DNA from 3 places in the Arthrobacter glacialis genome. Region 3 is predicted to be linked to each of the others. Evidence: predicted binding sites of a transcription regulator. Region 3 holds the regulator's gene; each other region holds the start of a gene.

What was found. The regulator LexA, encoded in region 3, represses DNA repair genes until DNA is damaged. The targets are predictions, from matches to a motif close to TCGAACANNTGTTCGA.
Region 1: a site for LexA is predicted at 1,966-1,981, ahead of CVS28_RS08305 (HNH endonuclease signature motif containing protein). Genes of this name have one in related genera too.
Region 2: a site for LexA is predicted at 1,700-1,715, ahead of CVS28_RS02770 (HNH endonuclease signature motif containing protein). Genes of this name have one in related genera too.

The regions. Positions count from the first base shown of each region.
Region 1 is NZ_PPXB01000005.1:293,107-297,303, forward strand. Features, by position in the region: gene CVS28_RS08290 (hypothetical protein) at 1-243, shown strand, start outside; gene trxB (thioredoxin-disulfide reductase) at 369-1,325, shown strand; gene trxA (thioredoxin) at 1,342-1,668, shown strand; gene CVS28_RS08305 (HNH endonuclease signature motif containing protein) at 2,034-4,197, shown strand, end outside.
Region 2 is NZ_PPXB01000002.1:166,810-171,006, forward strand. Features, by position in the region: gene CVS28_RS02765 (reverse transcriptase family protein) at 195-1,634, shown strand; gene CVS28_RS02770 (HNH endonuclease signature motif containing protein) at 1,748-4,012, shown strand; gene CVS28_RS02775 (DUF4062 domain-containing protein) at 3,921-4,197, shown strand, end outside.
Region 3 is NZ_PPXB01000010.1:52,885-57,081, reverse strand. Features, by position in the region: gene CVS28_RS12985 (ATP-dependent DNA helicase) at 1-1,222, shown strand, start outside; gene lexA (transcriptional repressor LexA) at 1,478-2,221, opposite strand; gene CVS28_RS12975 (LysM peptidoglycan-binding domain-containing protein) at 2,497-2,940, shown strand; gene CVS28_RS12970 (histidinol-phosphate transaminase) at 3,051-4,148, shown strand.

The DNA.
Region 1 (4,197 bases), on a different contig from region 3:
GTGACCATCAATCAACTAGCTGGATCGGGTGGGCAATTCAACATCCTGACCAACAGCAAGCCCGAGATCGCTGGTGCCACCAAAATTGGTAGCGGCTCCTTTAGCTCCCCCGACTTCACGTTGAAGGCGGCCCCCGGCGTCAAGGCAAAGTATGTCATCATCAGCTTCACGGAGTTGCCCAAACTCCAGCCATTCGTGACCTACCCCTTTGGGTTGAAGATCACCGAGATCAGCATTAGTTAGCCGCTGGCATTCCCCCACGTCCGCGTGAGAGGAATAACCGCGCCCCCATGCCGGTTGTGGATAGCGAAGGTCCCATTGAACCGCCACGCCGCGGTCAGTCAAAGTAGGAAGAGGAACACTCACCCGTGAGCACGCAAGCTACCCCCGCAAGCGATGTCCGTGATGTCATCATCGTAGGTTCTGGTCCCGCAGGTTACACCGCGGCGATCTACACCGCCCGTGCGGATCTGAAGCCGCTCATGATCGCCGGTTCCGTTACCGCAGGCGGCGAGCTCATGAACACTACAGAGGTGGAGAACTTCCCCGGCTTCCCCGAAGGCATCATGGGTCCGGATCTCATGGAGAACTTGGGCCAGCAGGCTGAGAAGTTTGGCACCGAGGTGATGTACGACGACGTGACTTCCGTTGAGTTGGAAGGCACCATCAAGACTGTAACCCTGGCCGACGGCCAGGAATTCAAGGCACGCACCGTCATCATTTCCACCGGCTCCGCCTACCGCGAGCTAGGTGTTGAGGGCGAAAAGCGTCTTGTTGGCCACGGGGTGAGCTCCTGCGCCACCTGCGACGGCTTCTTCTTCAAGGGTCACGATATTGCCGTTATTGGTGGTGGCGATTCCGCCATGGAAGAGGCAATCTTCCTGACCAAGTTTGCGGATTCCGTGACAGTGGTTCACCGCCGCGACACGCTGCGTGCCTCCAAGATCATGGCCGATCGCGCCCTGAACCACCCGAAGATCAAATTCATCTGGAACTCGGAGGTTGTTGGCGTTGACGGCGAGGCCAAGGTTACCGGCATTCGCTTGAACAACCTGGTCACGGGTGAGAAGAGCGAGCTTGCTGTCACAGGCGTATTCGTTGCCATAGGCAACGATCCCCGCGTCGACCTGGTCAAGGGAGTTTTGGACCTGACCGGAGCCGGCACCATTGCCGTTGAGGGCCGGTCTTCCAAGACCAGCCTGCCGGGTGTATTTGCCGCCGGAGACGTAGTGGACCCCACTTACCGCCAGGCCATCACGGCCGCGGGCTCGGGATGTGTTGCCGCACTGGATGTGGAACACTTCCTGGCCGATCAGAATTCCTAAGAGAAAGTAGTTCACCATGAGTAATGCCAAGAGTGCAACGGACGCAACATTTGCCGAAGACGTATTGAACTCCGAAAAGCCTGTCATTGTGGATTTCTGGGCTGAGTGGTGTGGCCCCTGCCGCAAACTTGGTCCTATCCTGGATGAGATTTCAGTTGAGTACGCGGACAAGGTTGACGTCGTTAAGGTCGACGTCGATGCCAACCCCGCCATTTCCGCGAAGTACGGAATTACCTCCATCCCGGCCGTGTACCTGTTCAAGGGCGGCGAGGTAATCGGCTCCGTCATTGGGGCCCGGCCGAAGCAGTACTTCGAGAAGGAATTCTCCGGAGTACTGAGCTAGTCAGTTGCTGCGCCCCATAATGGGGTCGCAGCGATGAATTCTTCTTGAAGGGTGTGGACCGGACATTGTCCGGTCCACACCTGTTTAACGGGTCATTTCCACTTCTCCCAGATTGATTCTAAGCTCCAGAAAGTTGTGGCCTATCCCCGTTGGACACCGCATTCTTCGGCCCAAAATCCGGTTTCACGTGAAACGCTGTGCCCATCACGGCCTGTAGTTGCCGTGTGCCACTCCATCCTTCGGGCACTTGCGTTGATTCAGGGGATTCACTCGCATGGAGATGAGCTGAAAATTAAATAGAACTTTTGTTTGGGAAAGTAAAGAGTCCTATTGATATTTGGGTACATGCCAACTAGACTTATGGTATGGGCGGTTCAGTGAATTTCCCGGATGGCTGGGAAGGTTCATCCACCACAGCGGCTGTGGCGGAACTGGTGGCTGGGATCGTTCTTCCCTCCATTGAACCGCTGGCTACTGACATGGCAGCCGTGTCCTCGTTGCCCCGCCTGCCATCCTTGAATCGTGGACCGGACGGCACCGGGGTTGCCCCCTCGCAGTTGGCCTTGGTGCAGGCGTTCATGGATGAGTGTGTGGGGATAGTGGCTGCGTTTAACGCCCTGCAGAACCGGGCTGCCGCGTCCCTGGCCACAGTGTTGGAACGCTTCGCCACTGCTGCAGAGGCCGAGCGCAGGCTCCTGGGGTTGGACGCTTGGCAGAACGAGGTGTCCACGGCCGGGACCAATGCTGAGATTGCAACGATCCTGGGCATCAGTGAGGCCGCCGCCAACGGCCTGGTGGACCATTCCACTGTCATGGTCCGTGAGCTGCCGGCCACGCATGAACGCCTGGCCAGTGGGGAGTTGGGATGGCCGTACGCGGTGATCATTGCCGAGGAAACCACCCTGTTGCGCAACAATAACCTCCCAACGGACGGTGTCACCGAGTACGAGACCTTGTTGCTGGAGAAGGCCCGGGATTGTTCCCTGAACAGTTTCAAGGACAAGGCCCGCCGGCTCCGCGAACGTCTCCACCCCGAGAGCATCCCCGCCCGCACCCGCGACGCCTGCCGGCGCCGGGCCCTGAGTGTCAGCCGCGCGCATGACGGCATGTACTGGCTAAGCCTGTACGCCCCGGCAGCCACGATCGAGGGCATCTGGGACCAATGCACCCTCACCGCCCAAGCTGCCCAAGGCCCCCACGAACCCCGCACCCTGACCCAACTCCGTGCCGACGTCGCCGCAGCGCTGCTCCTGAACCAGTCCCTGTCCCGGAACAACATCCACACCCCACCAACCCCCACCAGCGGAACTCCCTACTCCGACGGCTGGGGCGCCACCGCCGCTGGCAACGCGGACGTCCACGGTAGTAGCCTCGGCAACAGCCAGGATTGCGGCCAAGCCACTGACAGCAGAGCAGACATGGGCTTTCCTTCAACAGCTGTCCGAGTCCCTGAAACATCTCCGATTGCTGATCCAAGGTTCATTCAGATCGAGACTGATCCGTGCGCTGGAGCACCCTTCCCGGATACTGACACCGGCCGCTACAGGATCCCTGGCACCAGCATTCCCGTTTTTGAAGACCCCGACTATCAGGACCCGGGCTTCAAGGATCCCGACGATCGCAGTCACCCCGATTGGCATCCCAACGCCACACCTCCACCCCTGATACCAGCCACAGCCACGGCCACAGAAGCTGACCGCACAGCATACCCTCCCCGGGTTGATGATGCTCAGTGGCCCTCTGGCATCAATGATGCAGCGGACTATTGTGGGATTGACGGGCCGCCCATGCCCCGGGCCACTGTGTTGGTGACCGTCCCGGCACTGTCGTTGTTGGGGCACATTAATGCCCCGGCCGTGTTGGAGGGGTACGGGCCGATCAGTGTTGAGGTCGCCAATCGACTGCTGGCCGGGTCCACCAGTTTCTACCGGGTTTTGACCGACCCCATCAGCAACGAACCCCTGGATCTTGCCCCGGACACGTACCGGGTGGGCAAGGCCATGCGGCTCATGCTCCGCGGCCGGGATCACTACTGCCAATTTCCAGGCTGCACCGCCAAGGCGTCTCTGGCCGAACTCGACCACATCCTGCCGTGGGAGAGCGGCGGGAAAACCGCCGCGGGCAACCTTGAATTTTTGTGTAAACGCCACCACCTGGCCAAGCACTTCAAGGACGGCAAAACCCGCTCCGGGCAGGTCCGGGAGCAGCAACGACCGGAACGGCGGGCCCTGAAACTCCGCGGCTGGACAGCCGTCATGACCGAGAGCGGCCGGCCCAGCTGGATCTCACCCTCCGGCCGGTACCACCCACCCCAGCCCCTGGAAACCCAGCCCGCCAGCTACCCCAAATGGCTCAAAAAGAACATCCAGCAACGCCTCGACGCCCTGGGCTGGGATGAGGACCCCTTCAGCCAACTGAACGAAAACGAGATCATGGCCATGGACTTTGAAGAAGACTACGGCACCCACCCCCTGCCCGAACCACCCGCTTGGGCCTTCCCTGACAACCATGAAGCCCAACAACAATGCA
Region 2 (4,197 bases), on a different contig from region 3:
GGGCCATCAGATCCGCACCGTTTTGGCGGCACACATCAACTCAAAAACAGACCCGCAACATTGCTCCCGGCACACGTCCGCTGCGCTAGTGTGTCAGGATGCGACGGCTTCGTCGATGAGATGGGGAGTCACCTTGGTGACCCACCCTCTCCGGGGCTACCCCGGGGGACGAAGACGTACCTCCAGCATGCGCCTTGGGCGCGCCGCTACGCTCCGCGAAGCGCGGCGCCCAAACAGACAGATTGGTCATCATCGAAGCCGTCGCAGCCATGATCCCCACCCTCTCCGCCGCCGTTCTGGCGCGCAATCCCCGGCCCACGCCCCAGGCGATTGCCACGGCGCTGGCCCATGCCTTCCTGGCAGCCGAGGACTGGTCCAAGCCCTCCCTTATCAGCGCAGCGGCCAGCGTTTTGGGCGCACGACGGCGTTGGCTGGGGCCGCTGGCCGAGCACATTCTGGGCCTCTACCACCGGCGCCCGGCAGACGCCCCACGTGAGGTGGTCGCCGTCGTGCTTCACAGCGAAGCGTTTGAAACGGCAGTTGAAAAGGCCGCCAAGGCGCGCAAGCCCATCATCGTGGCCCACTACGTGGTGCAACCTGCTGTGGCCCGCGAGGCCCGGGTGCCCCACCTCGACACGCTGGCCGGGCTGGCCGGGCTACTGGGCCTGAGCATCGGTGAACTTGAGTGGTTTGCCGATCCACGGCAGTGGAACCGCACGGCCACGAGCAAGCGGCTGCAGCACTACAGGTACCAGTGGCGCAGCCGTCCCGGGAAGGTGCCCAGGCTTTTAGAAATTCCGCAGCCGCGGCTGCGCGCGCTCCAACGTACGGTGCTGCACGAGCTGCTTGCACCCATCCCGCTGCACAACGCCGCGCACGGTTTCGTGCCCGGACGCAGCGCCGTGAGTGGTGCCCGGGCGCATACCGGCGCCGAGGTGGTGGTGAACCTGGATTTGGCTGCCTTCTTTACCCATGTCACCCCGGGCAAGGTGTTTGGCGTGCTGCGCCAAGCCGGATTCACGGAGGCGGTGGCACACCGGCTGACGGGGCTGTGCACGCATGCGGTGCCAGTTGGCGTCCTCGCCGAGATGCCACCCGGCGGCGACCCCACGGACCGCTTTGCGCTGCGCAAGGCCCTGGCCTTGCCGCACCTGCCGCAGGGCGCGCCCACCTCGCCCATGCTGGCCAACTTGGCGCTGCGCCGGCTGGATTCGAGACTGTCGGGATGGGCTGGCGCGTTCGACGCCTGCTACACCCGCTACGCCGACGACCTCGCCTTCAGCGGGGGTTCTGAACTGGCCCGGCGCGCCGATGCGTTTGTCCGCGGGGCTGCCCGGATTGTGGCCGATGAGGGCCACTCGCTGAACCGTTTGAAGACCCGGGTGCACAGGGCCGGGGTGCGGCAGAGCGTGACAGGGGTGGTGGTCAACCAGCACACCAACGTCACCCGGGGTGACTACGATGCCTTGAAAGCCGTGCTGCACAACTGTGTATCTCTTGGGCCCGAGGGCCAGAACCGCGACGGCCAGGCGAATTTCCGGGCACACCTGATGGGGCGCGTGGCTTGGGTTTCAAGCGTCAATCCCGGCCGAGGGGCCACGTTGCGTGCCCTATTTGAGCGGATTGTTTGGTAGCCCGGCCGTCTGGGCGGTTTTCAGTCATACACAGTACGGGTAAGTGGCATAGTTTATCCACACACTCGTATATATCTTTCAAGAATGTCGGTGCCTTGCCCTAAAATTAAGGTATGGAAGCCACGGCAAGGACGCCGGGAAATCCCGGATCCACAAGGTCTCAGAGAGCGGTGGGGCAGCACATCCACCAGCTTCTCCGCCTTGCCGCCGCGCTGGCCGATTCTCCCGCCTGTTCTCCCGCCGCTCCTGAGGGATCCACGGTTGAGGCACCGTTGCTTGGGACGCCACTGGTTGAGGTGCCGCTGGGCGTGGATTTGGCGGGCCTCACCGATACCCAGACCATCAGCTGGGGACAATCCTTGGAGCAGCTGGACCATATCCTCTCAGCCCTGCAGGTACAGGTGGCCGGAGAGCTCGCAGCACGCACCCGGGCGTCCCGGTTTAGCGACGCCGGATTCACCAAGCCCGTTGCCCTGCTCACCAGCTCCCTGAAACTGGGTGCCGCCGAGGCCTCGCGCCGCCTGCGCTTGGCCGAGCACTTTCTTCCTGTCACAGATGTCCTCACCACGGTGATCACCCCACCCACTCAGCCCATCTTGGGATCGGCGTTCTTCAGCGGGGAGCTCTCCGTGGAGCAGGCCCTGGTGGTTTCCGGTTTCGCCGACGACGCCCGCCATCTCTCGGCTGCCGGTCTAATTCCCGAGGAAAGCGCCCACGACCTCGAAACCACCCTCACCAACTACGCCAAGGATGAGCCACCGGATTTCCTGCGCCGCATCGGCACCAGGGCAGTGAACCTTCTGGACCCGGATGGACAGCAACCCAGCGACGGTGAACTCCTGGCCAAGCAGGGCATCTTCTTCCGGCATCCCCGCCGCGGTTTGGTCCACTTTGACGGGCACCTGAGCGTCCCCCAATACGAAACCCTGATGTCCGCCATAGGCTGGGCCACCAACCCCAACACCCATGGGGACATCAACTCTGTGAACACGAACACCGTGGACATAAACACCGTGGACATCAGCACTGTGGACCCGCTCATGGATCAAGCTGAAGCGGCGGGCGCGGCGGGTGGTGCTGCCAGCGCCCCCGCCAACGGAGGTGGCGCAGGCAGCGGGAGTGGCGCGGACAGCGGGGTTGGTGCAACCAGCGGTGCGGCCAACGGGGTTGGCGCAGCCAGCGGTGCGGCCGGCGGGGTTGGCGCGGACAGCGGTGCGGCCAGCGGCTCGGCCAGGACAACTGGCGTGCAGGAGCTGCCCGGCCAAATGGAACTGCAGGACTTCATCTCTACCATGTCCGCGGCGTTTGGAGGCGGACAGGCACCTCCGTCCATTAACTGGCCACCACCGCAGGGCCCAGTCCCCGCCTGGGCGTCAGGCGAAACTGCCAGCGCGGATGGCACCCCTCCGGAATCGTGGCCGCACCTTGTCAACGGGATCCCTGTGCCCGAGCCCGGCTACGAGCAAGACCTCCCCGGGCTGGACCCGATCGATCCCAACAGCACCGACTCGGCGGTGGCGGACAGGCGCAGCCACGGGCAAAAACTCCTCGATGGGCTGATCGACTGCGTCAAACTGGCAGCCCGCACGGGGAAACTGCCGCTGAACGGCGGTCTGAAATCCCAACTTTTCATCAGCACCACCGAGGCCGATCTTCAGCGACGAACCGCAGCTGGCGGTGCAGGCGGAATAGCGTTTCTGCCCTATGGCGGGCCCCAGCCGCTGGAACTCTTCAAGGTGGAACTCTGCGACGCCGATGTCACCACCATGGTCCTGGGCAACGGCCAGGACATCCTCAATGTGGGGCGCACCCAACGCTTATTCACTGCGGCGCAACGCAAGATCCTGCTGGCCCGCGACATGGGCTGCACCTTCCCTGACTGCACAGCCCCCGCCTGTTGGTGCGACGCCCACCACATCATCCCGTGGCAGGACGGCGGCGAGACCAGCATCGCCAACGGGGCAAATTGTAAATATGACCCCTCAGGCGACCTTAGGTCAGGAGGTTGCCTTCTCGATGCTTACCCCATTCCATCATTCCTTTCCAAACAGGCTTCGACTGCTCTGGGATCGCCATCTTGTGTACCTGCAACTTGTCACCCTGCCTGGGTGGGGCCGAATGACCTGGCTCATCTGGCCCACAAGTACCAGGACACCCACGATCTTCGTTCGTCCAATTCATCCTGCCGATATGAATTGAATCGGCGATGCGGTATTCTGGCTAATAATTCGCCATTTGCGGGTCGAGGATTTATGCCTCGTGAATCGATTAAGGACGAGAGAATTCTTGGCCACCTCAGCAAAGTATCAGGTTTTTGTCAGCTCTACTTACGAGGATTTGAAAGACGAACGCGACCAAGTAATTCGAGCAGTTCTTGAAATGGGGCACATCCCGGTCGGCATGGAGATGTTCAGCGCCGCCGATGATCAGCAATGGAAGATAATTGCCCGGCACATTGAGGAAAGTGATTATTATGCCGTGATCATTGCCCATCGACTCGGGTCATTGGCGGATGGCGGGCTCAGCTACACACGTAAGGAATATGAATTTGCTGCCTCCAAGG
Region 3 (4,197 bases):
CGTCACCGGGCAGTTGTCGGTGCAAATGGTGCAGGCAGCTGCCTCCAGCACCCGCAAACACACGGCGGTTTCCGTTGACGCAATTCACGCCAGCGCTGCAGCGCTTGACCTGGCCTTCGCCGGCACGGCCGAGGGCCTGCTGCCCAATGGTCTGAATCAAACTCAAAGCCAAGCGATTGAACAAGTGCGCGACGCCGTTCGGGCGGCACTCTCAGATTCCAAGCCCGAGGGCAATGCAGCCGTGGACGGTGGCCGTTCCATTGCCCGGGCCCGGCTGAACCTGATCTTTGACCTGTGCGAGCGGATGCTGGTCGCCGCTGAGGCGCGTGAGGTGGTGTGGGCCTCGCGGCCAGGAAGTTTCACCCCCGGCAAGGGCTACCAGAAGGCGGACGACGGCGAGCCGGCAGTCATCAACATCGCACCGCTCAGTGTGGCCATGAAACTGCGAGAGGGCCTGTTTGCTGACCGTACTGTGGTGCTGACGTCGGCAACGCTGGCCATTGGGGAGTCCTTTCAGGCAACAGCTGGCGGGCTCGGCCTGTTGGGCCCCAACGCACCCGCCTGGACAGGGGCCGACGTCGGCTCTCCCTTTGACTACCCCAAGCAAGGCATGCTCTATGTGGCAGCGCACCTGCAAAAACCCGGTTTTGGTATGTCATCCGAACAGCTCGATGAACTTGCTGCGCTGATCACCGCCGCCGGTGGCGGAACGTTGGCGTTGTTCTCCTCAAGGCGAGCAGCCGAGGATGCTGCGGAGAAACTGCGCAAGAAGCTTTCCGTCAAGATTCTTTGCCAAGGTGATTCCTCCATGGCCGGGCTCATCAAGGAATTCGCCGATGAACCCGACACCTGCCTGTTTGGCACCATGTCGCTGTGGCAAGGTGTTGACGTTCAGGGTGCCTCCTGCCGGCTGGTTGTCATCGACAGGATTCCGTTCCCGCGACCCGATGACCCCCTGGTGACAGCAAGGGCACGGGCTGTGGCACAAAGCGGCGGCGACGGATTCATCGCCATCTCCGCCACTCACGCAGCCGTGCGCCTGGCACAGGGCGTGGGGCGCCTGATCCGCTCAAGTGCCGACAGGGGAGTGGTGGCTGTACTCGATTCACGCCTGGCCAACGCCAGCTACGGCGGGTTCCTGCGCGCGGCCCTTCCGCCATTCTGGGCCACCAAGGACCGCGCCGTGGCTCTTGCCGCACTGAAGCGGCTCTCCGGGAAATAACGCCAAGGCCCAGGAACGGGTACTTTCCGGCTACGGTCACGCGAAAGGCACAGGCCCGGTATTTTCCGGCTGCTTCCCGACACGTCGGCCGCGGGCTGGGGCCACAAGAGCGAGGGACCCGCTGCGAGCTTGCGAGCGGTGGGAGCGCTTGGGGACTTTGGTGTCTCCTTGACGCAGCCTACGAAAATACCGGCGCCTGGGCCTTTCGCTGGTGTTGCTGGTGCGTGCGATGCGTGCACGCGTTGTTGGGAGCCGTCAGAGGCTGCGCAGTACTGATACAACCTTGCCCATGATGGTCGCGTGGTCGCCCAAGATGGGTTCGTAGCGCGTGTTCTGGGGCAAAAGCCAGGTGTGGCCGTCACGCTGGCGGAAGGTCTTCACCGTGGCTTCGTCCTCCAACAGGGCAGCCACAATGTCGCCGTTGTTGGCGGTGGGCTGTTGACGCACCACCACCCAGTCCCCATCGCAGATTGCCGCGTCGATCATTGAATCGCCTTGCACCTTAAGCATGAACAATTCTCCGCTGCCCACAATCTGGCGTGGCAACGGCATGATGTCATCCACGGACTGGTCGGCCAGTATGGGGCCACCAGCTGCAATGCGTCCCACAAGAGGAACAAATGCGGTGTCCGAGGAACTGCTCAGCTCAGCGAAGTTGAGTCCATTTGAGCTGCGCAACTTCGACGGGGCGCTGACCCCCTCAATCTCCACCTCGCCGTCGTCCAGAACCAGCGGGATCAAAACTTCCATGGCTCGGGGACGTTTGGGGTCACGACGCAAGTAGCCATGGCGCTCAAGCTGGGTCAACTGGTGCGTGACGCTGGAAAGGCTGGCCAGCCCCACGGAGTCGCCGATTTCACGCATGGAGGGTGGGTAGCCCTTGTCGGCAATGGAGCGCTGGATGCACTCGAGAATCTTTTTCTGCCGAACAGTGAGCCCCTTCATGCCAGCGCGACTGGGCGCTTGGGGGATGCGGTGCGGAGGTTCTTGAAGCGCCATGGTTCCGGGTCCTTTCGTGGCTGCCCTGAACAATGTCAGTGCCTGCTGGTGGACTGCATCTAGCGGCCAATCCTTGTAAACCAAGTTTAAGCCACAACAGGGGCAATATCAAACATTTGTTCTATCAACCCTTGGCAAGTGTCGTCTATAGGTGCTAAAACTGTACTAGTAGCAAATTCGAACATACGTTCTATCGAAGATATGAAGCATGGAATTTTGATCCAGTTGGCAGGTGTGGCCAAGGATCCAGATCCACGGTGAAAGGACGAGAAGTCATGAATGCAATGGTTATCTCTGCAGGAACTCTCAGCAGTACACCCAAGGCCTTGTTTGGCGGCGGCAATGTCAGTCCCCGGCACCATCAGGCGCAGCGGCAGGCCGCGCCTGCCAAGCTGACGTTGACGCGTCGAGGCCGGCTGGTGCTCCTTGGTGTCCCGGCCTTGGTGGCATCATCGATCCTGGTGTTCGTCGCCTTGGCGATTGTTTTCAGTACGTTGGCAAGCCCCGCCCATGCGGGCGTGGAACACCTGGCCGTCGACATGGACAGCTACGCCCATTCAGTGACAGTTCTCCAGGGCGACAGTCTGTGGAGCATCGCTGGCACCACCAATCCGAATCGTGACGTTCGTGAAGTGGTTCGGGAAATTGTTGCCCTGAATGAGTTGGGTACTGGTGTGCTTCAGGCAGGCCAGCGACTGTTCGTTCCCATCCCGAAGTAGAACACCTCCGGCTAGCAATCCTGCCAAGCTGGCTCCCGGAGCTCGGGCTGAAGTGTCCGCATGCTGTCACCGTTTCGGGATTTGGCATCCTTGTCAATTAAGCTGGAGCCATGGATCAGTTTGAACGTTTAGGTCAATTGCCACTCCGCGACGATCTGCGTGGACTGCATCCCTACGGCGCCCCGCAACTTGACGTTCCCATACTGTTGAACGTGAATGAAAATACCTTTGGCGTCCCGGCGGATGCCAAGGAAGCCATTCTGGCAGCCGTGGCAGCGGAACTTGAAGGCCTCAACAGGTACCCGGACAGGGAATTCACCACCCTTCGCCAGGAATTGGCGGCGTATTTGGGCCACGGCCTCAACGAAGACAACCTATGGGCCGCAAACGGTTCCAATGAAGTCCTGCAGCAAATCCTTCAGGCCTTTGGCGGTCCGGGACGCACCGCCATGGGATTCCCGCCCACATACTCCATGTACCCCCTGCTGGCCAGTGGCACAGGTACCGGCTATATCGCCGGATTGCGCGATCAGGACTACAGCTTGTCCGCGGCATCGGCGGCGGAACAGGTGAGTGCGGCCGCCCCGAACATCGTTTTCCTCTGTTCGCCGAACAACCCCACAGGAACGGCCCTCGGCCTTGAGGTGGTGGAGGCTGTTTATGAGGCAGGAGAAGCGTCACAGTGCATTGTCATTGTTGATGAAGCGTATGCAGAATTTGCCCACACAGGAACGCCCAGTGCCCTGAGCCTGCTTGAGGGCCGACCGCGCCTGGTGGTTTCACGGACCATGAGCAAGGCGTTTGCTTTGGCCGGCGCCCGCCTTGGCTATCTAGCGGCGGCGCCGGAAGTCGCTGACGCTCTCCGTTTGGTTCGGTTGCCCTATCACTTGTCGGCCATCACCCAGGCGACTGCCGTCGCGGCCCTGCGTACCTCAACATCCCTGTTGGCCAATGTGGAGGCTATTAAAGTCCAACGGGACAGGATAGTGACGGAACTGACAAATCTTGGCCTGACGCCGGCACCCTCGGATTCAAACTTTGTCTTCTTCGGCGGACTGGAAAATCCCCATGCAGTGTGGGAAGCCTTGTTGGCTGAGGGAGTGTTGATTCGCGACGTCGGAATTCCCGGGCACCTGCGCGTGACTGCCGGCACCGAAGCTGAAACAACGGCATTCCTCAGCGGCTTGCGCGCTATCCTGGCCAGCTAGTCACGCGTGAGGACAACGCTGCCAAACCGGGCACCGGAGGATTGGCAGC